Regions from separate parts of the Sporomusa intestinalis genome, predicted to be linked through region 4. Evidence: riboswitches for the same ligand, from Rfam matches in the RefSeq annotation. Region 4 holds a riboswitch; each other region holds the start of a gene.

Region 1 (7,369 bases), 1.6 Mb from region 4:
AGAGGCAATTTGATGGGTTTTGCCCTCCCGGATCAGATTGCGCACAGCTGGGGTCACCATCAACACCTCATGGGCCACAATCCGGCCGCTGCCGTCCAGACGGGGCAGCAGCTGCTGGGAAACAATGCCCTGCAGGGTCAGGGACAGCTGAATCCGGATTTGCTGCTGCTGATGGGGCGGAAAGACGTCGATGATCCGGTCAATCGTCTGGGCGGCATCACAGGTATGCAGGGTGGCAAAGACCAGGTGGCCGGTCTCGGCAGCGGTAACCGCGATGCCAATGGTCTCAACATCACGCATCTCCCCCACCAGGATGACATCAGGATCTTCCCGCAGGGCGGCGCGCAGGGCATTGGCGAACGATTTGCTGTCGGCATGGATCTCGCGCTGATTGACAATACACTTTTTGTGTTTGTGCAGGTATTCGATCGGATCTTCCAGAGTCAGCACATGGCAGGCCCGTTCGTTGTTGACAAGGTCAATCATCGCCGCCAGGGTAGTGGATTTGCCGCTGCCGGTCGGCCCGGTGACAAGTACGAGGCCGCGCGGCATCCGGGCCAGGCTCTTTAATACCTCCGGGTGCCCCAGCTCTTCGAGGGTTGCAATCCGCTCGTTTACCACCCGGATGGCAATGGCGGCCGAACCCCGCTGGCGAAAGGCGTTTACCCGGAACCGGCTCAGGCCGGGGATGGCAAAGGAAAAATCCAGCTCACCCGTCTGCCAGAACTTATCCTGCTGCTCCGGCGTGGTAATGGCCTCCAGCATGGCCCGCGTATCCTGAACCGATAGCGGTGCCGCATCAGTCCGGACCAGGCTGCCGTTAAGCCGCAAAACCGGCGGCACGCCGACAGTAATATGTACATCAGAGGCCCGTTTCTCAACCGCTGCCCTCAGTAGTGCTTCCATCATCAAGCTATCCCCCATTATTTACGGCAATCATTGCTTATATTTGAGTAACAGTGCTACAGACCGGCATAGGCTACCCGCATGACCTCTTCCACCGTTGTGTGGCCGGCCAAAGCCTTCCCGATCCCATCCTGACGCATCGACAGCATCCCCTGGTCTTTGGCCGCCAGGGCAATTTCATCGGCCGAGGCCCGTCTGGTAATCAACGCCCTGATGGTGGAGGTCACCGGCATGACCTCATGAATTCCCATCCGCCCCTTGTAGCCGGTAAAGCCGCAGGCTGCGCAGCCGGTGCCCCGCTGCAGGAGCAGGGGCTGGTCCGGGGCCACACCGAGAAACAGCCGTTCCAGGGAGTCGGCCGGCGGCGTGTAGCCGGTTTTGCATTCCGGGCAGATGCAGCGGACTAATCGCTGGGCCAGCACGCCCAGGATGGACGAAGCGGCCAGAAACGGCTCAATCCCCATATCCAGCAGCCGCGTAATGGCCCCGGGGGCATCGTTGGTATGGAGGGTGCTTAGCACCAGATGGCCTGTCAGCGCCGCCCGGATGGCGATATCGGCGGTTTCGGTGTCGCGAATTTCGCCAACCATCACAATATTGGGGTCCTGCCGCAGGATGGACCGCAGCCCCAGGGCGAAGGTCAGGCCGGCCCGGGGATTGACCTGGACCTGGTTAATACCGTCCAACCGGTACTCAACAGGATCTTCGACGGTAATTGTATTTTTGCTGCTGGTATTGATTTCCCCCAGGGTCGAGTAAAGGGTTGTGGTTTTGCCGGACCCGGTCGGTCCGGTAACCAGGATCATGCCATAAGCCTGGGTATACAGGCGGCGGAAGGTCTCCAGGTTGTCAGGGGCAAACCCCAGCTTGCCGACATCCAGAATGACCGCCTGCTTGTCAAGTATCCGCATTACCACCTTTTCGCCCAGGATGGTCGGCAGGGTCGACACCCGGATGTCAATATCGCGGCCGGCTTCGGTAATCTTGATCCGGCCGTCCTGGGGCAGACGCCTTTCGGCAATATCCATGCCGCCGGTAATCTTGATCCGGGATACAATCGCCGCCTGGATATCGCGGGTAAAACAGGCCACCTCCCGGAGCACCCCGTCAATCCGGAACCGGACCCGCAGTGTTTTCTCCTGCGGTTCCAGGTGGATGTCGCTGGCCCGTTCCCGCACCGCCTGGCTGAACAGGGAGTTAACAATGCCGATGATTGGCGCGTCGTCAGCGGTTTGGACCTGGGACATCGGCGCAGCCTCTTCGGGCTTTAACTGGTTGACCGCTTTTTCCACCAACTCGGTAACACCATAGTATTGGCTGATGGCCCGCATAATCTCCCGCTCTGCGGCAATAACCGGTTCGACCTCGCACCCCGATGCCATGCGGGCATCGTCAATGGCAAAAAAGTTAGTCGGATCAACCATCGCCAGTGTGAGCCGGCGGCCCTCTTTTTTAACCGGGATAATCTGATAGCGCTCAGCCAGTGAAACCGGGATAGTCGCCACAATTTCCGGGTTCAGGGCCATGCCGGCCAGCTCCACATGGGGCACTCCCAGCTGAAATTCGAGAACCTCAGTAATATTATTTTCTGTTATGTAACCAAGATTAATAAGCACCTTGCCCAGCCGTTCGCCGGTTTGCTTCTGCACAGTCAGGGCTTTATCCAGTTGCTCCCGGGAGATCAGGCCGGCTTCAATCAACAGGTCGCCTAACCGTTTGCGGTTGTTTAGCATAGTCGCGCTCCATTATTGTGTATAATTGACAAAAACAGCCTGCGCCAAAAAGGCAGGAAAACAATTATGTAAAATAAAAAAACAACCGGTACAGCAAAATAATAATTATTTTTGCGGCCGGTTGCACTACTCGCTCATCCTGGTCCAAGTGCCCACATACAGACCAGATTTCATTGCTCCGATTGGAGGATGAGATTTTACTAAAAGTATATTCGCCTGACAATTTACAATTCCTGCATTTTTTTATTAAGGCTGTATTAAAACTTTATAAAATTGAATTACTATAAAAATTATAAATGATAATGAATCTCAGTGTCAAGCCGGGTTACCGCCTAATCCTGCCAGCAAGGCCCGGTGCATAACCGGGCGCGGTGCCGGGACCCCTGTCCACAGTTGAAAAGCAAGCGCCCCCTGTTCCAGCAGCATGCCCTCACCGGTGACCACCCGGTGGCCGCGCCGGCTTGCTTCCGCCAGAAAACCGGTCTGCAGCGGATTATAGACAAGATCGGAGATCACCGCTGCCGGCTTAAGCTGATCCCAGGCCAGCGGCGGCTGGCCCGCTATGTCCGGCAACATGCCTAAGGGCGTGGTGTTGACAATGATATCAGCCTCAGCCACACATTGGGCAAAGGCCGGTGAATCCCAGTTGCTGCCGGTCACCGGCACCCCGGTACCGGCGAATAAGCCGGCAACTGCCGCTGCCCTGGACAGATCGCGGGCGCCAATGCTGACGGCAGCAATGCCGCTGCCGACCAAACCGGCCACCACGGCCCTGGCCGCCCCGCCGGCCCCCAAAACAACAGCGTGCTTAGCCTTGACGGCAACCCCGGCGGCGAGCAGTGAGCCGATGTAGCCGCCGGCATCGGTGTTATAGCCAAGAAGGCGGCCGGCGCTGACAACGACCGTATTCACCGCCCCTGCCAGCCGGGCACTGGCATCAAGCTCGTCAAGACAGTCGATAATCGCCACCTTGTGCGGGATAGTGACATTAACGCCGCTAAAGCCCAGGGCCGCCAGGCCGGCTACCGCCTGGGGCAGCAGCGCCGGCGGTGTCGACAGCGGCAGATAGACATAGTCCAGGCCGCTGGCTGTAAAGGCCGCATTCTGCATGGCCGGCGACAGCGAATGACTGAGCGGCCAGCCCAGCAACCCCACTTTTTGTGTTTTAGCCGTTATGATCATAAATTCTCCTTTCTGCTAGTGGTCTGTCTACTTGGAAAGAATAGGCCCGCGCCTATTCACAAGTATAAATATCAGGCCGGCGATCGGCAAAAGTCAGCATAACCTTGCGGGCCTCGGTCACCCGGGCCGGGTTAATTTCACCATAAATAATCGTTTCCCGGTCGTCACCTTCGGCTAGGATCACCCCTTCGGGATCAACAAGCAGTGAATGCCCGTAAAAAGGACTGCCTTTATAGCTGCCCACACAGTTTACGGCACAGACATACAGGTGGTTTTCAATAGCCCGGGCCTGAGCCAGGGTCCGCCAGTGATGGCCGCGGGCTGCCGGCCATCCGGCCGGCACAAACACTGCCTGGGCCCCCTGCAAGGCCAGTGAGCGGAACAGTTCGGGAAACCTGAGATCATAGCAGATTGCCACCCCGGCTGTCATATTGTCCAGGGCCAGCATGCCAAGCTTAGTGCCTGGGGCAAAAAAGCGTTCTTCGCCATACAGGCTGAACAGGTGTACCTTCTCATAACTGGCAACAACAGTACCCTGTCTGTCAATTACCAGGGTGGTGTTGTAGACCCGGCCGTTGCGGCTGACGGGAACGGAGCCGGCAATAATGTGTACGCGCTGGCTGCCGGCAATCCCGGCCAAGCGGGTCATTAGCGGCCCGTCGGTGTGCTCGGCCGCCGCAGCCACGTTTTTAAGGGCATAACCGGTTGTCCATATTTCCGGCAGGATAATGACGTCAGCCTTGGCGGCTGCTTCCGCCACAAGTGCCAGGCCTTTGCCTGTATTGCCTTCCCTGTCGCCGGCCACAATCTCCATTTGCAGCATTGCGATCTTCATCCGAGCCCTCCTATAGGCGGCCGCTGGCCCGCAACAGGCGGATGGCCAGCTTTTCGAGCTGCCGGGTAATTTTGGTGCCGATAAACTCCTGCGGCGCCAGCGGCTGCACCCAGATGGTAAATAAGCCGAGCCGGTTGCCGCCGAGCATATCGGTAAACAACTGGTCGCCCACTACGGCAACCTCAGCCGGAGTCAGCCCCAGGGTACGCAGAGCCTGCCGGAAACCGGTCCGGGCCGGTTTTAGAGCCCGGGCCACAAAGGGGGCGCCGCATTGGTCGGCAATGACCTTGACCCGTTTATTGCCGTTATTGGACAACAGACAGACTTTTAGACCATACCGGCTTAACTGCTGCAGCCAGAGGCGCATGTCCGGTCCCACTTCCGGGCTGTTCCAGGCAACAATCGTATTATCAAGATCAAAAATGATGCCCCGGATGCCGCGCTGCCACAGCAGCTCCGGCTTAATATCATATATCGTGTTGACAACTAAGCAGGGGGTTAGTAATTTGAGCAAAATTTCCTCCAGCAATCCATTATTATGCAGTTATTAAAAATTATAGCATGGCAGAACAAAAAACAAAAGAGACGGCCAACCGCTGCTGAGCTGCAGCAGGTCAGGGCTGCCGGCGGAGAGCAGCTTGTCCATTGCAAATGTTATAAATATCAATTCTAATTATTGTAAATACTGCGCAGATGGTTTACTATCTTAGTAGGAATGAATTGGGCGGAGTGATTTACATTATGGATGCTGAGTCTATTTCTATGGTGAATGTTCTTGAGGAAATTTTACGCAGCAAGCCGTCAGGCAGCAGTGGCGACACAATCCATGCCCTGATTGCCAGGGACGGGACACTGCTGGCGGTCTGGGCTGAACCACCTGTCAGCTTTACGCTGGCAACCCCGCAAGAGGTCTTTATCCAGAGGCTGACCGAAAACTTCCCTGTTTTCTTAACTGCACCGTATTCTCAAATTGCCGGCTTTGCCTTTGAATTCGCAGAAGTAAAAATTAGCCAGTCTTTGCATGCAACCAGCGAGGTTGCCAAAACCGGCCCCTGGCACCGGGTTATGCTGGAAGCCGGTCCGGGCGGAAATATGTTTGTTATGTCCCCCGCCAAACCAGCGGGCGTAAAAAAATATGTGCAGCATCTGTGTAAGATAGCCTGCGCTTTGTTAGCCGCAATGGTCCTTCCCCACCTCTTGGCTTTTTCCCACTGGGCGCCGCCAGCCCCACCGCCACCGGCCCGCGAGCCAATCACAGTGTATATCAAAGGCTTTGTACATAAGCCGGGAGTATATCGTCTTGCCGGCAACGCGCTGATTATGGACGCGGTCCAGGCAGCAGGCGGGTTCGCCCCCGGCGCCGAACCGAATCAGCTAAATCTGGCGCAGCCTACCTCAGACTACCAGGAAATTGTGGTGCCCGGCAGTCTGCCGAAATTACTTTAGGCCTTAGTGAAAATTAGCCCTTTTAGCGGCGCATGCGACTGGCAATGCTGCGGCCAACGCCAGCAGGGCTTATAGGCGTCTATTCAGTATTGTTTTATGCTAACCTGCATTTTTCCTCATAATAATAGTAAAGACAGCGCCTTTGAGGCGCTGTCTTTACTATTATGTGGAGTTAACGCCAGGAGTTCAGGCGAGTTTTTAGGGTCAGGTTAATCTGCGTGCAAAAAAATCCGCTTTTTACCGTTCATCATTATAGCTTAATCTGACTGCCACATAATGAAATAAATAACCCCGTAACAATGGCTAATCCTCTTCCTCCTCCTTGCCTGGATTGGCAAAAGGTTTTGCTGCTGCCGGCTGGACATTGTACTCTGCCTCCTTGCCGGTGTTTACCAATACATCATCTTGCCACATTTGATAGCCATAAATAACCACTGCATGCAGTAAAGTAATTGGCAATGACAGCAAGGGGGATATGTTGAAGTCGATTATGCCTCTTATAGGTAAAAAATAATTTAGCAAAAAGAAGTTAAAAACAATATCCAGGATTGTATTAACAGCCATATACAGCCCGAATCGTCCATATGCGAGCTTAAAAACCCATATCGTTAATACCGGCATTGTGCCAAAAGTGTAAGGTAACAGTTGGGCAAACGGATACACCGATTCCCGGGTAGCCCAAGAACCTAACCTAATTCCTATATCGCCAATTATAGTAGCCAGTACCACCGCAAACATAGCAACTGGCATCCATTGCTTTATCTCTGCTTTTTTCATAAAGAAAAGGGATAGCCACGGGGCTAAAGACAAAAACCACATAATAAAGCTGTTGCTCATAAAAATCCTCCTAATATCATCGCTGGCTTAGCTGCCTGCACTCTGAATAATATGCAGAAAAGAACTTAACCTAATGGAGATAAACAATAAGACTACGTCTCCTAAATTACCCCACGGGGAGTGTGGCGTGATAAAAAAGTGTGACATAACTTTGCCCGGCATGGCTGTTGGCGGCAATTCCGGTAGGGGTGGCTGCCGGTATAGGCGAAGTTAAATTTTAACTGATTCTTTTATTAACACGCCTAGATATAGGCCTGCCAGGAAAATTGTACATATGCCGACAAAATGAATCACGAAGAAAAACCAATTCCCAAAACGGAACGCCTCTTCTTTAAGGGGTTTTCTCAGGTTGCTTGGTATGATCTTGCCGCCAATCCATTCCATGAGGATAAAAAAGGCCCACCAGGAAGTGTACGAATCCCAAAAATCC
Region 2 (7,369 bases), 2.0 Mb from region 4:
GTCAATCTATCGGTAGCAACGCCGGAGATTATGAAGGAATTCGGGTTCAGCAAAATGGATATCGGCCTGCTGCAGACCGTATTCTTTGTCGGTTATTCACTCATGCAGATACCAGGCGGCATTATGTCCGAACTGTTCGGCCACCGGCTGGTCATTGCAGGGGCCGCCACCTTTTGGTCGGTTTTTACGGCTCTGACGGCGGCCTGCAACAGCCTGCCCATGTTCGCTGTCGTCCGTACACTCTTCGGCATCGGTGAGGGACCGCTGGCCCCCTCCTTCAGCCGCTTCATCTACCGCTGGTTCAACGCCAATGAAAAAGCCCGCGGGGCATCGTTTTTACTAGGCGGGGTATTTTTTGGCCCGGTCGTCGGCCCGGCGGCAACTGTCGCCCTCATGCTGGCCTTCGGCTGGCGTTCGGTCTTTGTTATTTTCGGCCTGGCCGGTATTGTTTTAGCTGCCGCCTGGTATTATTTTGCTACCGAATCACCCCGTCATAATAGATTTGTCAACGCGGCCGAAGTGGCCCACATTGAGGGGAATAACCCCGAGGCTGCCCAGCCCCGGAAGGAACTGGCCCCCTGGCGCGGCTTTCTCTCGGCGCCCCAGTTCTGGGCTATTGGCATCCAGTTTTTCATAACCGATTATATTATGTATGTGTTTTTAGCCTGGCTGCCGCTTTATCTCATGGAAGCGCAAAATTTCTCCCTGCAGAAAATGGGCATTGCCGCGTCTTTCCCCTGGGCCGCACTCTGTCTTGTTACCTTTGCCACCGGCTATTTAAGCGATAAGCTGATTATGGCCGGCGCATCCAAGTATAAGGTCCGGACCCTGTCCGGGGTAGTGGGCCTTGCCCTTTGCTGTGTGTGCCTGTACCTGGGGGCAATTGCCACAACCCCGGTAATGAATGTGTTCTGGCTGACCCTGTCGCTGGGCTCGCTGGGCTTGACCTTCAATGCCGGCTGGGCGGCCTGTATTGATCTTGGCGGCCGGTTTTCCGGCTCGGTTTCCGGCTGGATGAACTTCTGGGGCAACCTTGGCGGCGTGGCAGCGCCCCTGCTGACCGCCTGGATAGCCACTCATTACGGCTGGCAAGCGGCAATCATGACCACTTCCGCCTTTGCCATTATTGGCATGTTCGCCTGGCTGCTGGTCAGGCCTGAACGCCCGCTAGTCCCCAAGCCGGTGCCGGGCCGGCCCTAGTGTCTTGACCACATTATCTTTTATCAAAACACCCAGCCTGCTTGTCAGACTGGGTGTTTTGCTTACTGCCGCCGGGGGACAGCAATAATATACACATTGTTTACTAACTTGCCCGGATCTAAATACTTGGCATCAAACCACATGTCCCGAAACCGCCAGGCATTAAAGGAAGAGATGCCGTCGGGGTTGTTGTCGGTCGTCCACTGGACAGCCGGGTCGGCAAAGAAGATGGAATCAACGCCCGGGGCCGGTGATTCGGAGGCGGCATAGTAACCGGTGACGACCACCCAGTGGCCGCCCCAGTCGATCCACTCCACCAGGGTGGGAATGCCCCGCGCCAGGTTTTCCCGCAGCATTTCCAGGGTTCCGTCATATCCGAGGGTCACCTCAAACCCGTTGTTCTTCAACCACGCTTCTATCAGCTGAGGGGGAGTACCGGGGTTTTCATGGCCCAGGCCGCCGGTCCCCATCTCCCGGGCAAGCCGCATTTCCGTGTCATGGTTCATTTCTGCGTCACTTAATAGCTGATACCAGTGCAACAGTGACATGACCGCCGCCGGACCGCAGGTATAGTCGGTTGTTTGTTGATAGCCCTTGACGCCCAGGGACAGGTAATAGGGATTGGGTTTCATCTCGTAATAGTTGGCGGCGCCGGTGGAGTCCGGCCGCGGCAGGGTTGTTTCTTCTCCTGCCGGCCTGGCCGCGGCCAGGTAGGCAAGAAAAACCAGGCAAACCAGAATAGTTTTCCACCGCGCGACCCTCGCCTGTCTGCTAACCATGCAACCCCTCCTCAATTTTATATATGCTTTTACAGATAATTGTAGAAGAGGGGGGCATCTGACCGGAATAGTAAGCTACACAACGAATTTATTAACAGCTTCTCTGAGGTCCATCGCCAGTTTAGCCAATACCTGGCTTGAGGCTGCAATTTCCTCCATGGCTGCCGATTGTTCCTCGGTCGCTGCCGCCACCGTCTGCGCCTCACCGGCGGTTTTCTTACTCAAGTCATCCATTTGCCGGACCGAACCGACAATCTGTTGGCTGCCATCAGCCATTTGCCTGATGGCGGCAGAGATTTCCCCGATTTGTCCTGATACCTGGGCAACAAGGGCGGTAATGTCCGCAAAGGTCCGGCCGGAGGTGTTAACTACGGCTGCGCCCAGCTTTACTTCGCGTGTTCCTTCCTCCATGGCGGTTACGGCTTTATTGGTGTCAGCCTGAATTTCACTAATCAAGCCGGCGATCTTTTTTGCTGCTTCCTGCGATTGCTCCGCTAATTTACGGACTTCTTCCGCTACCACGGCAAACCCCCGTCCCTGTTCGCCGGCCCGCGCCGCTTCAATAGCGGCATTAAGCGCCAGCAGGTTGGTTTGTCCGGCAATACCGGCAATAGTATCCACAATCTGCCCGATCTCTTTCGAGCGTTCCCCTAAATTGGCGACAACACCGGCTGAACTATTCACCGTCTGTTCAATATGCGCCATTTGTTTAACTGCTGCTGCAACCGATTGATTGCCTTCATCCGCCTTTTCCCTGGCCCGGGCTGATTGCTCCGCCACCTGATTCACATGCATGGCGATTTGCTGAATATTATCTGACAGCTGTTGTACGACAGTGGAAGTAGTATCCGCCACCGTCAGTTGTTCTTCTGTCCGCTTAGAAACACCGGCAATGGAACCGGCTACCTGATTGGCAGCCTGCGACGACTGGTGCGCGCTGGCAGTTAGTTCCTCGGCTGAGGTAGCAACCAGTTCGGACGAGGTATCAATTTTGCGGACAAGCTGGCGCAGATTATCGACCATGATTTCAAAGGCCCTTGCCAAACGCCCCAGTTCATCCTGGGAATGTATATTAATATTCGTTATGCTGAGATCGCCGCCGGCAATACAGTTAGCCATTCCTTCCAGTATTTGCACCGGTCTGGCAATGCGCGCAGCGGTGATCAGGATAACGAAAATAGCGGCAATAAGCACTATGACAATCGTAAGCAATGAAATCCAGGCAAAGGTTTGCAGCTGCGCTCTGGCCTCAGCCGCCGGTACAGTCACGCCGATGGACCAGGAGGTTCCTGTAATGGGCGCGTAAGCCAGGTATTTTTCTATTCCCTCATAGTGGTAGCCGGCGATCCCCTTTTCGCCTTGCAGCATCTTGGCCACTGCCGCCTGTAACGGCGGGGTTGCATGTGGATCATTGTTAATATTCATTTTGTTTACTAGCTCATGATTAGGATGAACAATAATCGTGCCATCTGTCCGCAAAACGTAGGCATAGCCGGTTTGGGCAACCTTTATAGCAAGAATGCGTTTTTCCACTTCTTCAATATTGATGGCCCCCGCTAAAATCCCGACAACGCGGCCAGCCGTTTTGATCGGGGTGGCGACGACGACCACCAGCTTGCCGCTTGTTGGCGATATAATTGGATCAGTAATAAAAGTATTGCCTGCAATCGCACTGGCAAAATAGGGCCGGTTGGTTGAGTTGCCGGCTACACCGCGGGTGTCGACGTAGTTGCCGTCGGCATCAGTCCAAAAAATATTTTCATACAGCTTGTTATTGTTGATTTCCGCGCTAATGTAAGCCACCCGGCTGTCACGGCTGCCATCAATCATAATGGGTGACCGGGCGATTGCCTCCAGTTCCTTTTTATGCCCCTCAAGCCACATGCCGACTGCTTCCCCATTGGTCTGGGCCGTAAGGGCAAGTTCATTCTCAATACCCCGGGTCAGCATTTTTTGGGATTGCCAGTAGTTAAGCCCTGCCAGCACCCCCAGAGCGATCATAAATAAAGCGATAACAATGGCCGCAAGCTTTGCCTTAATACTTTTCATATTCAACATCTCCATTCGTGTGGTCAGTGATCTTTAGCATATATGCACTCTTTGATCATCGCCATATATTATTGGTAAAACCCCTGCCCTTTTCCCAGACCCCCTTCCGTTATTCAGCCCCTGCGTCTCCGGTTTGCCGTGCCTTAATGCAATCTGCAAAACGAATGGATCAGCGCGGGCAGCGTGGCACGCAAATAAATCGATAATGACAGACCTGTCCATGGCAGGCCTGTCATTATCGATTTAAAACCGAATTGCAGCCTGGCAATCATAGGCGTACCGCCTTTAGACCCATGGCTTTGCGTCCTTGCCTTTCGACAAGTATGCCGTTATAGGTACTTACTATTTATATCGTTTAAAAATTCAAAAAGTTTAGTCGTTAAAACGTCTATACTAGTTAAAAGGTAAGGCAAACAAGAAATAAAGCAAAGGGCCTGTGCCAAAAACAGGCCCTTTGCCGGCAATAAACAGACTTCCGCTTGCTTGGCAGTACTTTCCCAATCAGAATTTCATTGTCCCGGTTTCCATGAACCGGCAATGCCAGGACAAGGCTTCGGCCAGGATATGCGGTGTATGCGCCCCGCCGGTCGTCTTCTCAGCTCTGGCAAGATAATCAAGCAAGCGGGGCCGGTAGCCGGGATGGGCACAGTGGCTGATAATTTTCCGGGCCCGCTCTTTGGGGCTTAGCCCGCGGATGTCGGCCACCCCCTGCTCGGTTATAAACACATCTACATCATGTTCCGTGTGATCCACATGGGAACACATGGGAACAATACAGGATATGGCCCCGTTTCTGGCGACAGAGCTGCTGAAAAAGAAGGTGAGGTAGCCATTGCGGGCAAAGTCACCGGAACCGCCAATACCGTTCATAATTTTACTGCCCATGACATGAGTGGAGTTAACATGGCCATAAATGTCAAACTCAATGGCTGTGTTCATAGCAATGACCCCCAGGCGCCGCACTATTTCCGGGCTATTGGCTATCTCTTGCGGCCGCAGGACAATTTTGTCCCTGTATTTGTCAATATTGGCATAAAACCGTTTTAACCCCTGCGGTGATGGCGTAAGCGCCGTACCGGAGGCAAAAGCAAGCTTCCCGGCATCAATTAAATCCAGCATACCATCCTGGATGACTTCAGTGTACACCGTGAGATCGGAGAAGTCCGAGTTCACCAGCCCGGTAATAACCGCATTGGCGACAGACCCGACCCCGGACTGCAGCGGCAACAGGCTGGCAGGCAGTCTGCCTGCCTTGATTTCGCCCTGGAGAAAGCCAATAAGGTGTCCGGTCATGGCCTTAGCATCGGCATCCATCTCGGCCAGCGGGCGAACATCATCAGGTATGTCACTTAAGACAATGCCGGCTATTTTATCCTCCGGGCAGGGAATATACGGTACCCCAATCCTGTCGGCCACATTGACAAGCGGCAGCACTTCCCGGTGCGGCGGATCGCCGGGCGTCAGAATGTCATGCATTCCTGCCAGCGCCAACGGCTGCGTCAGATTTACTTCGATGATTACTTTGTCTGCCAACCGGACAAAAGCAGCGGCGTTGCCAACCGAGGTTGTGGGAATAACATGGCCCTCTTCCGTAATGGCACAGGCTTCAATTATAGCAATATCGACCTTGCCGCCCAGAAAGCCGCAGCGGGCCATTTGCGCCACATGGCTTAAATGCAGGTCGGTATATTGCATGCCGCCGTTATTGATTGCCTGTCTGGTAACAGGATTGGTCTGATAAGGCAACCGTTTTGCAATGCCGCCCACCTGGGCCAAAGCAGCATCAAGCTCCTTGCCCACCGAGGCGCCTGTCCACAGATTTACTTTGAATCCCTCCTGCTGGATGCGCCTAGCCAAAGCCAAGGGTACGGCCTTGGGATAGCCCGAGGGGGTAAACCCGCTTGTCCCGATATTCATGCCCGGCGTAATAAGCGACGCCGCTTGTTCCGCCGCCATGATTTTCGCCTGCAGCGCCTTGCTCCGTATTCTTGCGGATAAATCACTCATAATTCCAACCTCCTCCTATTGTACTACCCCCAGCCATTGCCAATAGGTTAGTACCATAACGCTCATAAATGCTGCCGCAATAATACTCATCACCGCACCGGTTTTAATGATCTCGCCTGAGGTTATATGACCGGTGCCAATAGCAATAGCATTTGGCATATTACTTACCGGGAGCAGATACTGGTGCTGCATGTTCATTCCCATAATGAGCGCAAACGGCAGGGGATTGGCACCAATGGCTGCCGCATGGGCAATCACAATCGGGGTGAGCGCAGTAGTTTTCGGGCCGCCGCCGGTAAAAAATATCTGCAGTGCTGTCACAAGCCAGATAAGAATGATCATTTGTACAGCATGAGGCCTGGTGCCAATCGGCCCGAGCATAGTACCGGCCATCCATTTAGCGGCCCCGGAGGTTACAAGTGCCGTTCCCATAGATAAACCGGCTCCGTAGAGAACAAAAATATTCCAGGGTACTTTTTGTTGCGCCTCTTTCCAGGCCATAATCCCCGCACCGGGCCACAACAATAAGACAACAGCTACTATACCTACCAACACGACATTTACTTTGTGCATCGAGTCTGTAGCCCATAAAGCCAGGGTAACTAAGAACACTGCCAGCGTGTACTTTTCCTGGCGGGAAAGGCTGCCCAGGGAAGCAAGTTCCCTGCGCACATACTCCTGGCCTTGACCCAGGTTGTTGATTTCCGGAGCCCACATTTTCTGGAGCAGGAAAACAGATATTCCCGCCAGCAGGAAAGCAGGCGGAGCACCAATTTTGAACCACTCTGCCCAGGAAACGGTTTGCCTGGTGGCGGCCTCAATTAAACCGACGGTAATGGGGTTGCCAACATGAGCGGTTAGAATGCCGATACTCATCATAGTACCGCTCATGGCGACAATAAACAGCAAAGCCTTAACAATATTGCTTTCTCCCGGTTTGGCACCAAAAGCCTGGCCGATACCAACAATGATCGGCAGCATTAGCAGCGTCCGGGCAGTAATCGAAGGCACCAAAAAGCTTGTAAGCAGCATAACGAGTGCAACCGCCCAATACACCTTTATGGCTGAACCTTGGGCCGAGTTGACCAGCAGCAATGCAATTCTTTTGGATAACCCCGCTTTCTCCATGCACCCAGCCATAATAAAGCCGATAACAATGAGCCAGACCGCGGTATTGGCATAGCCGCCAAAGGCTTCTCCCAGCTTGGTGGCCCCCAGAGCTGCCAGTAAAAACACAATGACAAGGCCGCTGATAGCATCATCAAGCGCCTGGGAAACCCACACAATAATGGCAAAAACAGCCACACCCATTGACTTTTTTCCCGCCAGGCTGA
Region 3 (7,369 bases), 1.0 Mb from region 4:
AGGCTGTCCCGGGCAGCCCTGGAACTTTGGGACGAAGATAAACGGATCATTGATATTGCACTTGATTTTTCTTTTGCTTCTCATGCAGGCTTTACGCGGGCCTTTGCCGCTGCGTTTGGCCTGACTCCGTATCATTACCGCCGAAAAAAGCCGCCTTTGCCGCTGTTTATGCCTAGTCCGATCCGTAGTTATTACCTCCTGTTGCAGAAAGGGGAGGAATTTATGACGGCAAACAACAAACTCAATACTGTTTTTGTACAAGTGGTGGAACGGCCAGCCAGAAAACTAATTTTAAGAAGAGGTATCAAAGCAGACAATTATTTCGACTATTGCCAAGAGGTTGGCTGCGAAGTGTGGGGCATATTATGCAGTATCAAAGAGGCCCTGTATGAACCAATCGGCATGTGGCTGCCGGAAAACCTTCGTATGCCCGGAACCTCAGTCTATGCGCAGGGAGTAGAGGTTCCAGTTAATTATACGGGCCCGCTCCCGGATGATTTTGAAGTTATTGACCTGCAGGCTTGTAAATATATGGTATTTCAAGGGCCGCCATTTGACAGCGAAGAATTTATGGCAGCCATTCATGATTTGTGGCAAATCATGAAGGAGTATAATGCCGAATTCTACGGTTTTGCCTGGGCTGATGCAAACGGGCCAAGATTTCAGCTTGCACCACAGGGGGAAAGAGGCTATATTGAAGCTAGGCCGGTAGTCGCTATATAGCATAATCACATCAGAACATAAGCCGAGAGCTTTTTTTGGCAGTTACCGGTGATATGGAGAACCGTACCACTGGTAACTGCCAACACTAGATTGATTGTATATAAGCAGAAATATAGAGAATTTTAAAGTTCCTGCAAAATGTTGCGATAATTTGCAGGAACTTTTATATTTGATGGTATTGTAAGCGGTTTGGTGGTTGGGGAGAGCTGTCCTCTTATATCGAAAACTTTTTAACTGCGCTTTGCAATGCATCAGCCGTATTGACCAGTACTTGCTGTACTTCTTCGATAGCCGTAACCTGGTCCTGGGTGGCTACGGAAACCTGCGTGGTCTGCGTTACGGTGTTTTTGCTCATGGCTTCAATATCTTGGACTGCAGTCAAGACGTTCTGGCTGTTGGTGGCAATCGTTTCTATGGCAGCAGTGATACCTTGAATTTGTCCCGATACCTGGTTGGTCATGTCAATAATTTCATTGAAGGTATCGCCAACACGGCTAACCATAGCGACTTCCAGTTTGACGACATCGCTGCTTTTCGTCATTGCGGCAACGGCGTTGTGGGTATCTGCCTGTATTTCGATAATTAACTCGCCGATTTGTTTGGCCGCGATTTGTGATTGTTCCGCCAGCTTGCGGACTTCATCAGCGACAACAGCAAAACCGCGTCCTTGTTCGCCGGCGCGCGCCGCCTCAATAGCCGCATTCAATGCTAACAAGTTGGTTTGACTGGCAATGCCTGAAATAGTATCAAGAATTTGACCGATTTCCTTAGAACGCTCATCCAGCTTGGTTACAAGCTTAGAGGAGTCGGCGACATTAACCGCGAGGTTTTGCATTTGCGAGACTGCCTGTTCAATTGATTCGCCGCTTTCTATGGCCGCTTGAGCGGTCCTTTCCGACACGGAAGCAACAGCGGTGGAATCGGCGGCAATTTGTTGAATGTTGTCAACAATTTCGGTTATAAGCGAGGCGGTAGTATCAAGAGTAGCCACTTGTTCGTTGACAGAGTGAGTGATGCTGGCAATGGAATCGGCGACTTGGCCTGCTGTAACCTCCGAGTGGGCCGCACAGGCTGTTAGCTGTTCGGACGACGACGAGACTGACTCGGCCGTAACTAATACCTGTCTCAGCAAGCTCTTGAGCCCGCCAACCATGGCATTGAAGTTCTGCGCCAGCTTGCCGATTTCGTCATTTTGCCGGTTGGTGATTTCAATGTTCAAATTACCGGTTTTCATAGCTTCAGTGGCTTCTACCAATTGGATGATAGGCCTGGTTATATGCTTGGAAACAAAAACACTAATGAAACCTACCACTAGAATGGTTATCAGCAGTATAGTCAGATTGGCCAGGAGGAGGTTATTATTTTTAGCATTAAATTCATCGAAGGATTTTTCCATGCAGATAATCCAGCGTGTTTTAGGATCATACACATAATTGACCAGCTTGCGGACACCATTATCATCAATGATTTCCTCCCGGCCGCTTTGACCTTGCAGTGCCTTCTGCACAAAGGGGAGGCTGCTCATATCCTTGCGCTCGTTTGAAACCTGTTCATCGGGATGGGCGGTAATTTTTCCGTCCTGATCGAGGATGTAGGCGGTAACTCCGTTTTGTGACCGCTTAACGACGAAATCCTTGAGGAACGAGAGATTGATGGAGGCTTGCAAAACGCCGGTCACTGCTCCATTGGCCGCCCGTATCGGTGTGGCTATGGCAACTACCGGCTTGCCGTCTGTCTTACTGACGAGGACTTCAGAAACTACCTCATCTTTTCCTTGTACCGCTTCCTGGTAAAAGGTCCGGTCGCCAACTTTCACCAATTTGGCATTGTCGCCTCTTACCAGCTGATTGCCTTGATTGTCATCAACGGTCATGGCCAGCGCGGTAAATACTTTCTGTGTGTCACCCAGCAGCTGGCCTGCCGCCGGCAGATCGTAATTTCTTACCGGGGCGGTCTGGGCAGTTCCTCTAAGTACTTCCAGGTGCTTATCGATATAATCGCGGGTTTCCGACTTTAATACTTCCAGCTCACTGGCACTGAGTGAATAGAAATCAGCCTGGAGGGATTTATTATACAATGAAAAAGAAAAAAGGGAGGCTCCGAGCAATGGGACACAACTAATAATGATCAGCAGAATAAAAAACTTTTTTTTCATTAGTCATTAGCTCCTTATTGAAGTGTGCGAATGTAAATCAAGTGTGCTTGTTCATCGTTTGAATAACCCCAATACATTTACCAGCAGCGCCACCAAACCGCCGGCGATGAGCGGCCCGACAGGCAGCCCGCGAAAGAAACAAACACCGATAACTGTGCCGACAATCAGAGCCGATACTGTTTCCGGTGACTCCTTCATAAAAATGACTCCCTGACCTGCAACCCAGGCCAGGAAAACCCCAATCACAACCGCGAGAAAGCCAACCGGAGATTTAAAGATCGCCAGCATGTCGTTCATGGCTATATGACCCTGGGCCACCGGACTCAGGACGGCGATGGTCAGAATGACAATGCCGATATTGATACCGTGCTTGTCTATCAGCGGGAGATAATTTTCAAGACCTAATCGGGGAATGAGCAACAGAACCAAGGCCGCTACCGCTACCGTATGGTTATTGCCGATCATAGATAACGCCAGTATTATTAATAAAGGAAGGCTATCCCAATTCATTTGTCCACATCCTAGCCATGATTTTCAGTGGTCGCACCAGCAATTGTCAGCTTGCAGCCGGCTGTTCCGGACTATTTTGTTTCATTGTATTTTTTCAAGCAAATAGTATCAAAAGTATCCCATCTTAACCGGTTAATACAATCAGACCAGATAGCTTCCTGTTTCCCCAGAAACTCCAACCGTTCCAGCATATGCCCGGCAATTTGGTCTTGTTTGATTACGATAACACCGGAATCATCAGCAACAATGATTCCACCGTCCAACTCCTGTTTCCGTTTGTTATAATAAGCCTCGTCGAAACCGGTGTCGGTATTGATACAACCGATTGGCGACCGGCCATAAGTCCACATAGGATAGTTTTCTTTGATCAGTTGCTGGACATCGCGTACCAAGCCGCTAACCACAATCCCCTTGGCCTGACGATAAGTAAAGATATATTTGGCAATCAGATCGCCAATGATCGCTTTGCCGTCGCAATTCACTGCATCAATATAAACTACAGCGTCTTTAGGCGTATTGCGGATATAATTATGTACATGATAATTGGAACCGTTGAACGCAGGAATATAGTGGATGAGCCCTGCTACTCTGCTGCCAGGCAGTAGAACCTGCAATCTGGGGTCCAACTCTCCCGTTTTATGCATAGCATCGGCTATTTCCGTTGTGCTCATCTGGTTGCAATCAATATACTCCAGTATTTTTTTCTGTAATGCAGTCAACTCCATCCTCGCCAAACTCCTTTCATAATCTGTTTTCCCCAACAAAATAAATTTTTCCAAACAAATAAACCAGCCCCATAGCTGGTTTATGAGGCGTTTAGCGGTTAAACCAAACGGCAACCTGGCAATCATAGGCATACTTGCCCTTAGACCCATGGCTTTGCGTCCTTACCTTTCGATAAGTATGCTAATTATGTATTTGTCTATATTCCAGGGCCCGTACATTTGGCTAGCACACTATACGCTAAGATAATAACATAAACCTATATAGCCGTTCTATAAATGTTAATAGATGTTAATAAACCTTGGTAAATCTTAATATAAGCGGATAAAGAGACGGTTGCGCTAAGAGCGCCGGCAAAATTTAATGAGAACGATATTGAATATCATTCTCATTGGTGTTATACTTATACAAGTATGTAGGTTATCCTGTTCAAGTAACTAAGCCATAGACAGCTTGTGCGAAAGGAATGATTGTATTTTGGCCACTCAAAGAGATCCCCGGTTTAAACTTTGCCGCCGTTTTGGCGTAAACATCTGCGGTCACCCTAAAGCCCTCAATCGTCTTGAAAAAACAACTAGGCGAAATAATAAGAAACTCTCTAACTACGGCATTCAACTGCTGGAAAAACAAAAGTTGAAAGCGTATTATGGAGTACTGGAAAAACAGTTTGCCCGATATATGCAAAAGGCCCTGAACAGCCGGGACGTCAGCGGTCTTGTCCTATTAAAAGCATTGGAATGCCGCCTTGATAATCTGGTCTACCGTATCGGCTTTGCCAATTCCATACGACAAGCCCGCCAAATGGTTAACCATGGCCATGTTCGCGTCAATGGAAAACGTGTTGATATTCCGTCCTATGCTGTGGCCGTAGGTGATGTTGTCAGCCTGGCGGAAAAATCCCGTAACAACGAAATGTTTGTCAGCAATTTCCGCGACCTCAGATCCTTTGACCTGCCCTATATTGAAAAGAACTACGATGATTTTAGCGGCACCCTGCTTCGCCTGCCCAATCGGGAAGAACTGCCAATTGAAGTCAACGAAATTCATATCATCGAGTTGTATTCGCGCTAAGTGTAGATATTCAACCCCTGTGAGGTGTTAGCATGTGCAAATACAATAGCCACTATTACTGGGAAGGTACATTAGCCGGCAAAACGGATGTATGGCAAAGTCATTTTGACGATAAAGCCGATCCTTATCAGGTTTTATTTGTTAATACGACTCTCATTGATTATCCTAGAAAGACCTTGGATAATAACTGGGCGTGCTATCCTGACAGTAAATCCTTACTGGGGTTCTTGTTGTACATATATGTACCGCTGGCCTTCTATTTTATTATGTATAAGGAAAATGAGAAGCTGTTAATTCCCATTGCCTCAACGCAGGAACTACTGGCTTCCATTCAACAGCTGCATAGAGAAGATGCAGCGGCAATGGTTGCCACGATAGAAGAGCTGGTTAGCTTCTGGGAGTTGAATGAAAGTGCCTGCCGTACGGCTCTGCAGCTTTTTGGCCGTCGTTTTAACGAAACCTGGTACGGGGACAACACTATTTTACATATTGGTTTATTTACCAGTACGCAGGCAATTGCTCAGCATATTTTGGCCGAGCAGGAATTTCCGGAAGTGCTGGCAGAAGATATCGGACTTACTCCCCGGCAACTAACAGAGCTGTGCGAGAAATTCTATTCCGATACCTTCATTCGCAAAACATTTGTTAAAATTTTAAACAACAAGATTGGCTGCATCATTTAGTTGCCAGGAAAAAAGCGGTCCTGACCGGGCAATAAACCTGCCGTTAGGTATGACCGGGAGAAGCGCAGCCACTGATAACTGCCCAATACAGAGAACTCCTGCTGATCCATTAGCAGGAGTTTTATATATGGATGGTAAATTACGAAATAAAAGGTATATAACAGGAGCAAAGGTTATGTGCATAACTTGCCGGATTATCGAAGGAACAAGGATTCCACCCGGAGGGCTGCTTTACAAGAGTGACAGCATTATTGTACATCATTGTCTTGATGTCAATATACCAGGGTATATAATTATTTCCCCGCTCAGGCATGTCCCTGATTATCAGGAGTTAACCGATACAGAGCTGGTGGCAATGGCCAGAGGGACAAAAACCATAATGTGTATTCTGCAGAAGCTGCCGGAGGTTGAAAAGGTGTATATACTGAACTTGGGAGAGGAAACAAGTCATTGCCACTTTCATATTTTCCCGCGCTATCATTGGATGCTAGACAAATTAAATGTTGCACTATTCTCAAGCGAAAAACTGGATGGGGCTAAGTTATTCAGTTATTACAGGCATAAAAATAAAACGGATGCGCTAGAGAAAATGCCCGAAATCAATAAAACAATCACTTTTATAAAAAGCCAATTACAATGTAATAGGTGCCGCCTGCGGCTAGGGTAAAGGAGCCTTTTAACGATGAAATTCCGGTATAAAATTCGCAAGTGGAAAAGCCTGGTTTTAGCTGTTTTGCTTGTAATTATGTGGGCAAGCGCCTGCAACCGGGAAACAGGGGCCTATAATCAGGCCACAACCCCTGCGGCCCCGGCTGGTTTAGCGGCAGATATTGCCGGTTCTGCAGGGGCCGGACGGACTGAATACCAGCTTAAGACCTTTGATCTTTATTTCCAAAAACATGGCGGCAGGTATCGGATTTTCGTTTCAGTGCCGGTTGGCCCCGTGCCTGCCAAGGGTTATCCGGTGATCTACCTGCTTGACGGAAACCTGACTTTTCCGCTGCTGCAGGCTGCCCAGAAGGCTGCCGGTTTCTCGCCTGTTGTAACGGTTGGCATAGGTTATCCGATTGATGCCGGTATCGATGTCGGCCGGCGTTACTTTGATCTCACACCGCCGACCTCGCCGGATCTCATTCCGATTGAGGCCATAGGCTTAGGGGCCTTCGCAACAGGTGGCCGTGACACATTTTTTGCTGCCATCGAAACAGAGCTAAAGCCAGTGATTGAGAGGATGGCGCCGGTCGACCGCAGCCGGCAGACCCTATTCGGGCATTCCCTGGCTGGCTTGCTCGTCCTGCATATCCTCTATACCTCGCCTACGTCGTTCCAGTCTTATGTGGCCGCCGATCCGTCAATATGGTGGAATGGCGGTTCGATTTTAGCGGAGCACGCCGGCTTCGTGGCTGGCGAACAGGCAAGGAACGGCAAAGCGTCTGTACGCCTGTTGGTAGAGACTGCCGGCCAACAAGCCCTGCGGGCAGGGCTCTCTAAAGCTGACGCCGCC
Region 4 (7,369 bases):
AGCTGGCCGGCAGCAGTGACTTAGTTACTGTAAATGGTATTACATTGTCAAATTTGTTTTTGGGAGAACAAGAGGATGCCTGATAATCGTGCAGAATACAATGGAGACGACATGCCTGTTTTGGTGACACGCTGGGATTGTAATGGTTATATTTTGAATATTCTGTATAATGATTTGTATCTGGGCAGGCCACCAAATCAGTTCCTTGGCAAAAACCTCCGGGAATTGGGGTTAGAGAAAAGAATATATGAAAAATGTGACCATTATTTTAAGCGGGCTGTGGCAACGGCGGCTAAAGCGGTTTTTCAACTACGCAGCAGTACACGGTCTTATCATATTTCCTATCTGCCGGAAAACAACTCCCAGGGAGATGTGGCGACAATACTGGGAATTGTCCGCGACATGACGCAGGAGCGGCGGGCAAGAGATGAGCTGACCCGGGCCTGCCGGAAGTTTAGCTTGGCTCAGAATATTGCCAAACTGGGGTACTTTGAATGGGATTTTGTTACGAATGAGCTAAACTGGTCTGATCAGCAGTATAAAAATTTCGGCTTTCTGCCTCAGTCCTTTATCCCTACGATGGAGTTTTACCTGAGCCGGATTTATCCGGAGGATTTAGAAATCGTAAATATGACGAATGAGGTGGCCCGGAAGGGCTTTGTGGAATCAGAGTTCAGAATCGTTAGACCCGACCGGACGGTTGGCTGGCTGTGGGCCCGGGTCAAATCACTTGCCAATGAGCAAGGCGTCTTTACCAGCCTGTTCGGGACGACCCAGGACATTACCGAACAGAAGCAGACGGAAAACCGGATTTTACGGGTAGAGAAGGATTTGGTGTTTTCCAACCAATTGAACAGTCGCAGTGCCTATTTAAATAAGCTGCTGGTTAATGCCTACTCACCGGAATATATAACCAAGGCCCTTAACGAATTTGGCATTGAAACAAAAGCCGAACATTGCTGCTTTGTGATTCAGCTGACGCATAAGCCGGCAGGTCCTGCCGCTGATGCCAATGCTAAAACGGCAGGCAAGCAGGCCGTATTAGTCTGGCTGGCGGAAAAGGAGATGGGCTGCACCTGGAAATTTAATGATGATATCATTCTGCTGGTAACGCTGGCAGAGGCAGGCATAACCTGTAAGCAAAGGCAAATTGAGTTTGCCAGTCAGCTGATTTGCGAAATGAAGGTGCTTTTCCCTCATATCAGTGCCAAAGTCGGCATTTCCGGGGCGTCAGGGAATCCAATCCGGTTCCGGGACAGCTATGAGAAGGCGAACCGGGCCGTTGTTGTTGCCGCTTCCAATTGCGCGCAAGTGGTGCATTGTGATGATATTGGGATTTATGAAGTCGCTTTTCAGCTGCTCCATGATGAAAATACCTGCACCCTTGTGCAAAATACGATCGGACGCCTGGCCGAATATGACCAGGCGCGGGGCAGCAACCTGTTATACACGCTGGAATTGATACTGGAGGAGATAAATCTAAAGGCCGTATCGCAGAAGCTTTTCATCCATCATAATACGGTCATTTGGCGAAAAAGGCGGATTGAGGATTTTTTGGGGATGTCGCTGGATAAAATGGAGACCAAGGTATTGCTGGTTTTGTATTTGAAGATATGGAAATTACAGCGAGCGGAGACAGGTGAGCATAATTGAATTTGCCGGCACCAGGGTCATTGTTATGCGGCAACAATAGACACCGGTTTTTTTTGTACTCTACTCCAATAGTATTAACAAGGAAAGTATTGTAGAATTATGTATGAATTTGAAATAATATGCAGGATTTTAATTGCCCCCAAGAATACCATTCCACCACATAGCGGTCATAGCAGAAGAGAATCTACAATAGGCGGGTTGAAACTCACTCGGAATAATTAAGTACCTGGCTGTTGTGACTAGTTAGGTACTATTTTATTTGAACGGAGGATAAGATGTTCCCGAACCAACACTTATTACGGGTAGAAGAACTTAAGCCAGGTATGATCATAGCCCAGCCGGTTCTGGCTGATACAGGACAAGTTCTGCTGGAGCAAGGGGTATTTTTGACAGAGGACTTTATTGATAATCTCGGCAACTGGAAAATATCGTACGTCAGTATTGTGTTGCCTGATAACAGCTTATCCTCCAATTACCGGTTTTTTAGTATGTATGGGGATACGCTGAAATCAGTAGAGGAAACCTTTAAAAAAGTCCGGGCTTTTAAAGAGGTGCCGATGGCAGAGTGCGAGGAATTAGTCGAAAACTATATCGAACTGATTGTCAACATTGTCGGGGTCATAGATGATTTGCATAATGTTAAAGCCCACAATGAATATACTTTCCGGCACTCGCTTAATGTGGCAATCATCGCCGGTATTATTGGCAAATGGATGGGATTTACCGGGAAAAATCTGAAAGACATCATATTGGCAGGGCTGCTGCACGATATCGGCAAGGTGCTAATCCCTGAAGGCATACTGGACAAGCCGGGAAAGCTTACCCCGGAAGAGATGGCAGTTGTCCGGGCCCATCCTACCCACGGGTATCATTTATTGGATGACTGTCTGGAAATAAGGGAAGAGGTAAAACTGGGGATATTGCAGCATCATGAGCGGGAAGACGGCAGTGGTTATCCTTTGGGCTTATCCCGGGAGAAAATACATATCTACGCCAAGATTGTTGCCATTGCCGATATCTATGACGCAATGAGCACCGAGCGGGTGTACAGGAAGAAGGTGCCGCCTTTTACCGTGGTTGAGGTTATTCTGGATCAGATGTATGACAAGCTTAATCCTCAGATCTGCCTGATTTTTCTGGCTCATATCCGGGGTTTTCTCATCGGCAGTTCGGTGCTGCTGAATGATGGCAGCAAAGCCAAGGTAGTACTGTTAAACGGACTGTTAAAATTAAGACCGGTGGTTCAACTGGAAAGCGGGGATTTAATTGATCTTGACAGGGAAAAAAATCTTGAGGTTGTTACGATGCTGGATGAGGTAAACGCCGTATAGGCACAGCAGCTCCCAATAAAATATTGGCAAACTTACTGAAAGGTAAGGACGCAAAGCCATGGGTCTAACGAAAGTCACACATTCTATGACTGCCAGGTTGCTATTGTTCTAACGGAGTATTCGTCAGCCTTGGCAACAGGCATATGACGATTTTTTTATTTTTAGCATGTTGATCATATGTGCTGATGACAATATTACAATTCATAAGAGGGGAGCTTAAAAAATGAAAATTAAAAAGATCCAATCACGCTTGTTGCTGGTATTGCTGCCATTGGTGTTAGCCGCTTTAAGTGTATTAGCCGGAGTCAGTTATTCTCTCTCCACCAAGTCGCTGTCGACAAGTATTGATGAAACAGCTATGGCGGTGGGAACTGACTATGCCCGGCGGGTGCAGGCCGACATCAGCCTCCTGATTTCCCAGCTGGAGGGTCTGGCCAGTGTTCAGCAGGTGAGTGCCGGGGCTGATAAAATTCAGATTGCCCAGGCCCTGGCGGAATTTCAAGCCCGGATTAAAAATTTTGATGTCGTTATCTTTATTTTACCGGACGGCGCAGGTATTTCCGGTACCGGCGCTGCGGCTGACTATGGAGAACGTGAATATTTCAAAAAGGTACTGGCAACAAAGGCCACTGTTGTCTCTGATCCTCTGATATCCAAGGCCACTGGGAAGCTGGCGGTCGTTCTGGCGGTCCCGGTTACCCATGAGGGCCGGCTGACCGGGGTGCTTGTCGGCACATTTTCCATGGAAAGGCTGACAGACATGATTAAAGACCTGCATTTCCTGGACACCGGTTACGGCCAGCTTAGTGACGATTCGGGCCTTATTATCGCCCATCCCAAGCGGCCGGACCTTGCCGGTAAACTGAATATCTCCGAAAAGAAGATAAATCCGGAACTTAAGCTGCAGGATTCCGAACTGGATGACCGCCTGGTCAGCTTGTTTAAGGAGGCGGCACAGACGGGGAAGCAGGCCCGGGGGGTATATCGCTTTAATGATAATGTGGAGAGAGTCAGTGTATCCACACCGGTCGAGCTGCCGGGCGGGCAACGGTGGGTCATGATGGTGGCGGCCCCGCAGGCCGAGGCGACCAGGCCAACAGATACCCTGGCAAGGGCGATGCTGTTTATTGCCATTTTGTGTTTAGCTGTTGCCACTGCCGGCATTATTATGATCGCCAGATATATTGCCAAACCGATTTCTCTGATTCGCGATGAATGCCTGTTGCTGGCCCAGGGTGACTTGCGGGAGCGGGAGGCTAATATATCCTCCGCAGATGAAATTGGTCAACTGGCCAAAGGCTTCAGGGAAATGCGGGAAAATTTGCGTACCCTTGTCGCTAGGGTACACGCTCAGGCCGAACAGCTGGCAGCTTCCAGTGAGGAGCTGACCGCCAGTGCCGACCAATCGGCACAAGCGGCCAATCAGGTCGCGATCTCCATTACTGCTGTGGCGGCCGGAGCCGGCGACCAGCTGGCGGCGGCAAATCAAACGGCAGCGGTGGTTGAAGCCATGTCAGCCAGTATTCAGCAGGTTGCGGCAACCGCCAGTGAGGTAGCCGGGCAATCCTCTCAGGCAGCCGGTAAAGCCAACGAAGGCAGTGCTGCCGTCAATAAAGCGGTATATCAAATGACGCAAATCGAAGAAACTGTTAATAATTCGGCCAAGGTAGTAAGTGAGCTGGGGGAGCGGTCGCGCGAGATCGGCCAGATCGTAGCCACGATCTCCGGTATTGCGGGCCAGACGAATCTATTGGCTCTTAATGCGGCGATTGAGGCTGCCCGGGCTGGTGAGCAGGGACGCGGCTTTGCCGTTGTAGCCGAAGAGGTACGTAAGCTGGCCGAACAGTCCCAAGCAGCTACGGAGCAAATCGCCGCCTTGATTGGCGGCATTCAGGGGGATACGGACAAAGCGGTACAGGCGATGGATGCGGGCACCCGCGAAGTTAATCTGGGAGCCGAGGTGGTCAATGCTGCCGGCCAGGCTTTTCAGGAAATTGTCCTGCTGGTAACCCAGGTATCGGAGCGGGTGACGGAGATATCGGCTGCGATTGAGCAGATGAAACTTGGCAGTCAGCAGATTGTCGGTTCGGTAAACCGGATTGACAACCTGAGCAAAACCGCAGCCGGGGAAGCTCAGGTCGTCTCGGCGGCCACGGAGGAGCAGTCGGCAACGATGGAGGAAATCGCTGCTTCCAGCCAAAGCCTTGCTCACCTGGCAACAGACCTGCAGGAAGCTGTGAGAAAGTTCCTGGTGTAACAAAAGCCTGAGCCGCCGGCCGCAGCCTGCAAAATTTGACAGGGTACAACCGGTCTGCTAAAATGTACCTGAATTATGATAATGCTTATCGTGATTCAGGTGCTGTACAAAAGCATACCGAAATACAATGCAAGGCAGGTAATGCCAATGATGCGTTCCAAACGTAACCGGCTGTTGCGTCATACTATATGGCGTGGGCACAAAGGTGCTTTGCTGCTGAAAACTGTTGGGATCATAATTTGTCTGGTGCTATTGACCCCCTACCTGCAGTCGGCGATTTCCGAGCCCAGCACTTCCGAGGCCCATCCCGGCGAGCTTACAGGTAAAAAAATCCGTCTGGTGTGGGAGCCGATCCCGGATGCGGTTGCTTACCAAATTGTGTTTAGCAAGGAACAGGGCGAGATGAATGGAGAGAACAACCTCATTGCGGGTATCCTGGGTAAGGAAATATATACCCCCGGTGTTGAGCTGGATATAGCTCTTTTGCCTAAAGAAGAAACAATTTGGTGGCAGGTCCGGGCTTTGAATCTGGACAGAGAGCCCATTTCCGGCTTTACTGCCGCGCAGGAGTTGACGGCCGGAGAGATTGACCCGTCCGCCCCCTATATTACCGCGCATTTGGCGGCTCTGCCCAGAGTGCCTTTATATCCCGTGTATGCCTGGATTCCGGTATTGGCGGCAGAGGCCTATGAGGTACAGGTTTTTTCCGGGCCAGTCCAGTCCGGTACGCTCAAAAAGAGTTATGTGGTAAAAGGGGCGTCGGCTTTTGACTATTATGATACTGACGCATTTACCGCTGCGGGAGACTACTGGTGGCGGGTCAGAGCTCTGGACGCGAAAGGACAGCAGCTGGGGGTCTGGTCAGAGGCCCGGACCTTTACCGTACAATGGGAGGGCAATCGTGTGGCCGCACTGGGCGACAGTGTTACCCATGGCGGCGGGGCGGTCTCTAATCCGCCCAGTGATCCGGTGTATGACTGGACAAGCTATGTAGGCCTGCCGGTAAAAAATTTAGGCCGCAGCGGGGATACAACCAGTACTATTTTGGCCCGCTTTGATGAGGATGTATTGCCCTTCCGGCCGGATATACTCGTTATTATGGGCGGGATTAATGATATTCGCGCCGGCACACCGGCGGCGGAAGTGATCGGCAACTTACGCCAAATGGGGGAAAAATGCCGGGAGAATAACATCACGCCCGTGTTTCTGACACTCACGCCGGTGAATCCGGTCCTGATAAAACGGGCTTTTAACGAGGATACCAGTGACAACTGGCAGGAAGAGTGGCATAAAGTAAACGACTGGGTCAGGGAGCAAGCCTACTATGTGGATATTGCGCCTATATTCACAACCGCGACAGGGGATATGCCTGCCCACTACGCAACTGACGGCTTACATCCGGACAGCAGGGGGAAGGCGCTTATCGGCCAAGCTGTCGGCCAATGGCTGGGAGCGACATTCAGCGAAGAGCTTAACAAATCAGAAAAACAGCCCCTTTAAAGGGGCTGTTTCGCATTTATTAAGCTTCTCTCTACGGCAGGCGAGGTGCATAATGGGGCAGCCGCTGTCAGGCCATAAGCACAATATCTATTTTAGTTATACTGAATATCTAAACTATATATTTTACTTATATTTTGCCTGTTGGTAAAATAATACTCAACTACTTTCTTTGTCATTAGAAAAACTTGGCTTAGGCCAAGTCTTCAAGACGCCGGCAGCAGCCGCCTGTGCCCTTTCGGGTAGAGATTTTTCTTATCCCTTAGATCATAGCTTTGAATTTTTATACATTCTGATGGGGTAAAGAAAGCACGGCTTGCGCCGGGCCTGAGCGAAAGCGGCGGCCGATGCTGCCCCTTGCCGGGCGGAAAGCTATATTGCTTACAGGGCAAGAAAGGCGGGAATAACATGGCAGTGAAATTAAAAGCGATAGCGTGGCAATTATGCGTGCTGTCGCTGATTTCCTTTACGGGGGATAGCATCGTTCAGTGGTTTCACCTGCCGCTGCCGGGCAGTGTTCTGGGAATAGCCATTTTGTTTGCCTTATTAAGCCTGGGGATTGTCAAAGTATCGCAATTGCAAATGGTCACCGGTTTTTTACTTAAGCATATGGCATTTTTTTTCATACCCA

The links. Region 4 has a riboswitch for cyclic di-GMP ahead of ACZ481_RS03455 (methyl-accepting chemotaxis protein). Riboswitches for the same ligand answer to the same signal wherever they lie in the genome.
Region 1: it holds a riboswitch for cyclic di-GMP, as region 4 does, so the genes downstream of both, gspE (type II secretion system ATPase GspE) here and ACZ481_RS03455 (methyl-accepting chemotaxis protein) in region 4, are expected to answer to the same signal.
Region 2: it holds a riboswitch for cyclic di-GMP, as region 4 does, so the genes downstream of both, ACZ481_RS19845 (methyl-accepting chemotaxis protein) here and ACZ481_RS03455 (methyl-accepting chemotaxis protein) in region 4, are expected to answer to the same signal.
Region 3: it holds a riboswitch for cyclic di-GMP, as region 4 does, so the genes downstream of both, ACZ481_RS24405 (RraA family protein) here and ACZ481_RS03455 (methyl-accepting chemotaxis protein) in region 4, are expected to answer to the same signal.

Annotation. Positions count from the first base shown of each region.
Region 1 covers NZ_AP042390.1:2,277,931-2,285,299, reverse strand. The annotation lists gene ACZ481_RS10485 (type IV pilus twitching motility protein PilT) at 1-909, opposite strand, end outside; gene gspE (type II secretion system ATPase GspE) at 963-2,639, opposite strand; cyclic di-GMP riboswitch class II at 2,746-2,828, opposite strand; gene ACZ481_RS10475 (shikimate dehydrogenase) at 2,955-3,821, opposite strand; gene ACZ481_RS10470 (carbon-nitrogen family hydrolase) at 3,874-4,656, opposite strand; gene ACZ481_RS10465 (YqeG family HAD IIIA-type phosphatase) at 4,667-5,170, opposite strand; gene ACZ481_RS10460 (SLBB domain-containing protein) at 5,386-6,102, shown strand; gene ACZ481_RS10455 (hypothetical protein) at 6,406-6,939, opposite strand; gene ACZ481_RS10450 (CBO0543 family protein) at 7,150-7,369, opposite strand, start outside.
Region 2 covers NZ_AP042390.1:4,261,083-4,268,451, forward strand. The annotation lists gene ACZ481_RS19835 (MFS transporter) at 1-1,200, shown strand, start outside; gene ACZ481_RS19840 (peptidase C39 family protein) at 1,263-1,979, opposite strand; gene ACZ481_RS19845 (methyl-accepting chemotaxis protein) at 2,055-4,028, opposite strand; cyclic di-GMP riboswitch class I at 4,281-4,366, opposite strand; gene ACZ481_RS19850 (acetyl-CoA hydrolase/transferase family protein) at 4,530-6,035, opposite strand; gene ACZ481_RS19855 (SLC13 family permease) at 6,051-7,369, opposite strand, start outside.
Region 3 covers NZ_AP042390.1:5,256,116-5,263,484, reverse strand. The annotation lists gene ACZ481_RS24420 (helix-turn-helix domain-containing protein) at 1-723, shown strand, start outside; gene ACZ481_RS24415 (methyl-accepting chemotaxis protein) at 938-2,878, opposite strand; gene ACZ481_RS24410 (DUF441 domain-containing protein) at 2,930-3,388, opposite strand; gene ACZ481_RS24405 (RraA family protein) at 3,460-4,113, opposite strand; cyclic di-GMP riboswitch class I at 4,220-4,306, opposite strand; gene rpsD (30S ribosomal protein S4) at 4,589-5,182, shown strand; gene ACZ481_RS24395 (hypothetical protein) at 5,215-5,865, shown strand; gene ACZ481_RS24390 (HIT family protein) at 5,993-6,532, shown strand; gene ACZ481_RS24385 (alpha/beta hydrolase) at 6,548-7,369, shown strand, end outside.
Region 4 covers NZ_AP042390.1:724,798-732,166, forward strand. The annotation lists gene ACZ481_RS03445 (PAS domain-containing protein) at 76-1,653, shown strand; gene ACZ481_RS03450 (HD-GYP domain-containing protein) at 1,929-2,984, shown strand; cyclic di-GMP riboswitch class I at 3,000-3,089, shown strand; gene ACZ481_RS03455 (methyl-accepting chemotaxis protein) at 3,208-5,241, shown strand; gene ACZ481_RS03460 (SGNH/GDSL hydrolase family protein) at 5,317-6,741, shown strand; gene ACZ481_RS03465 (CidA/LrgA family protein) at 7,147-7,369, shown strand, end outside.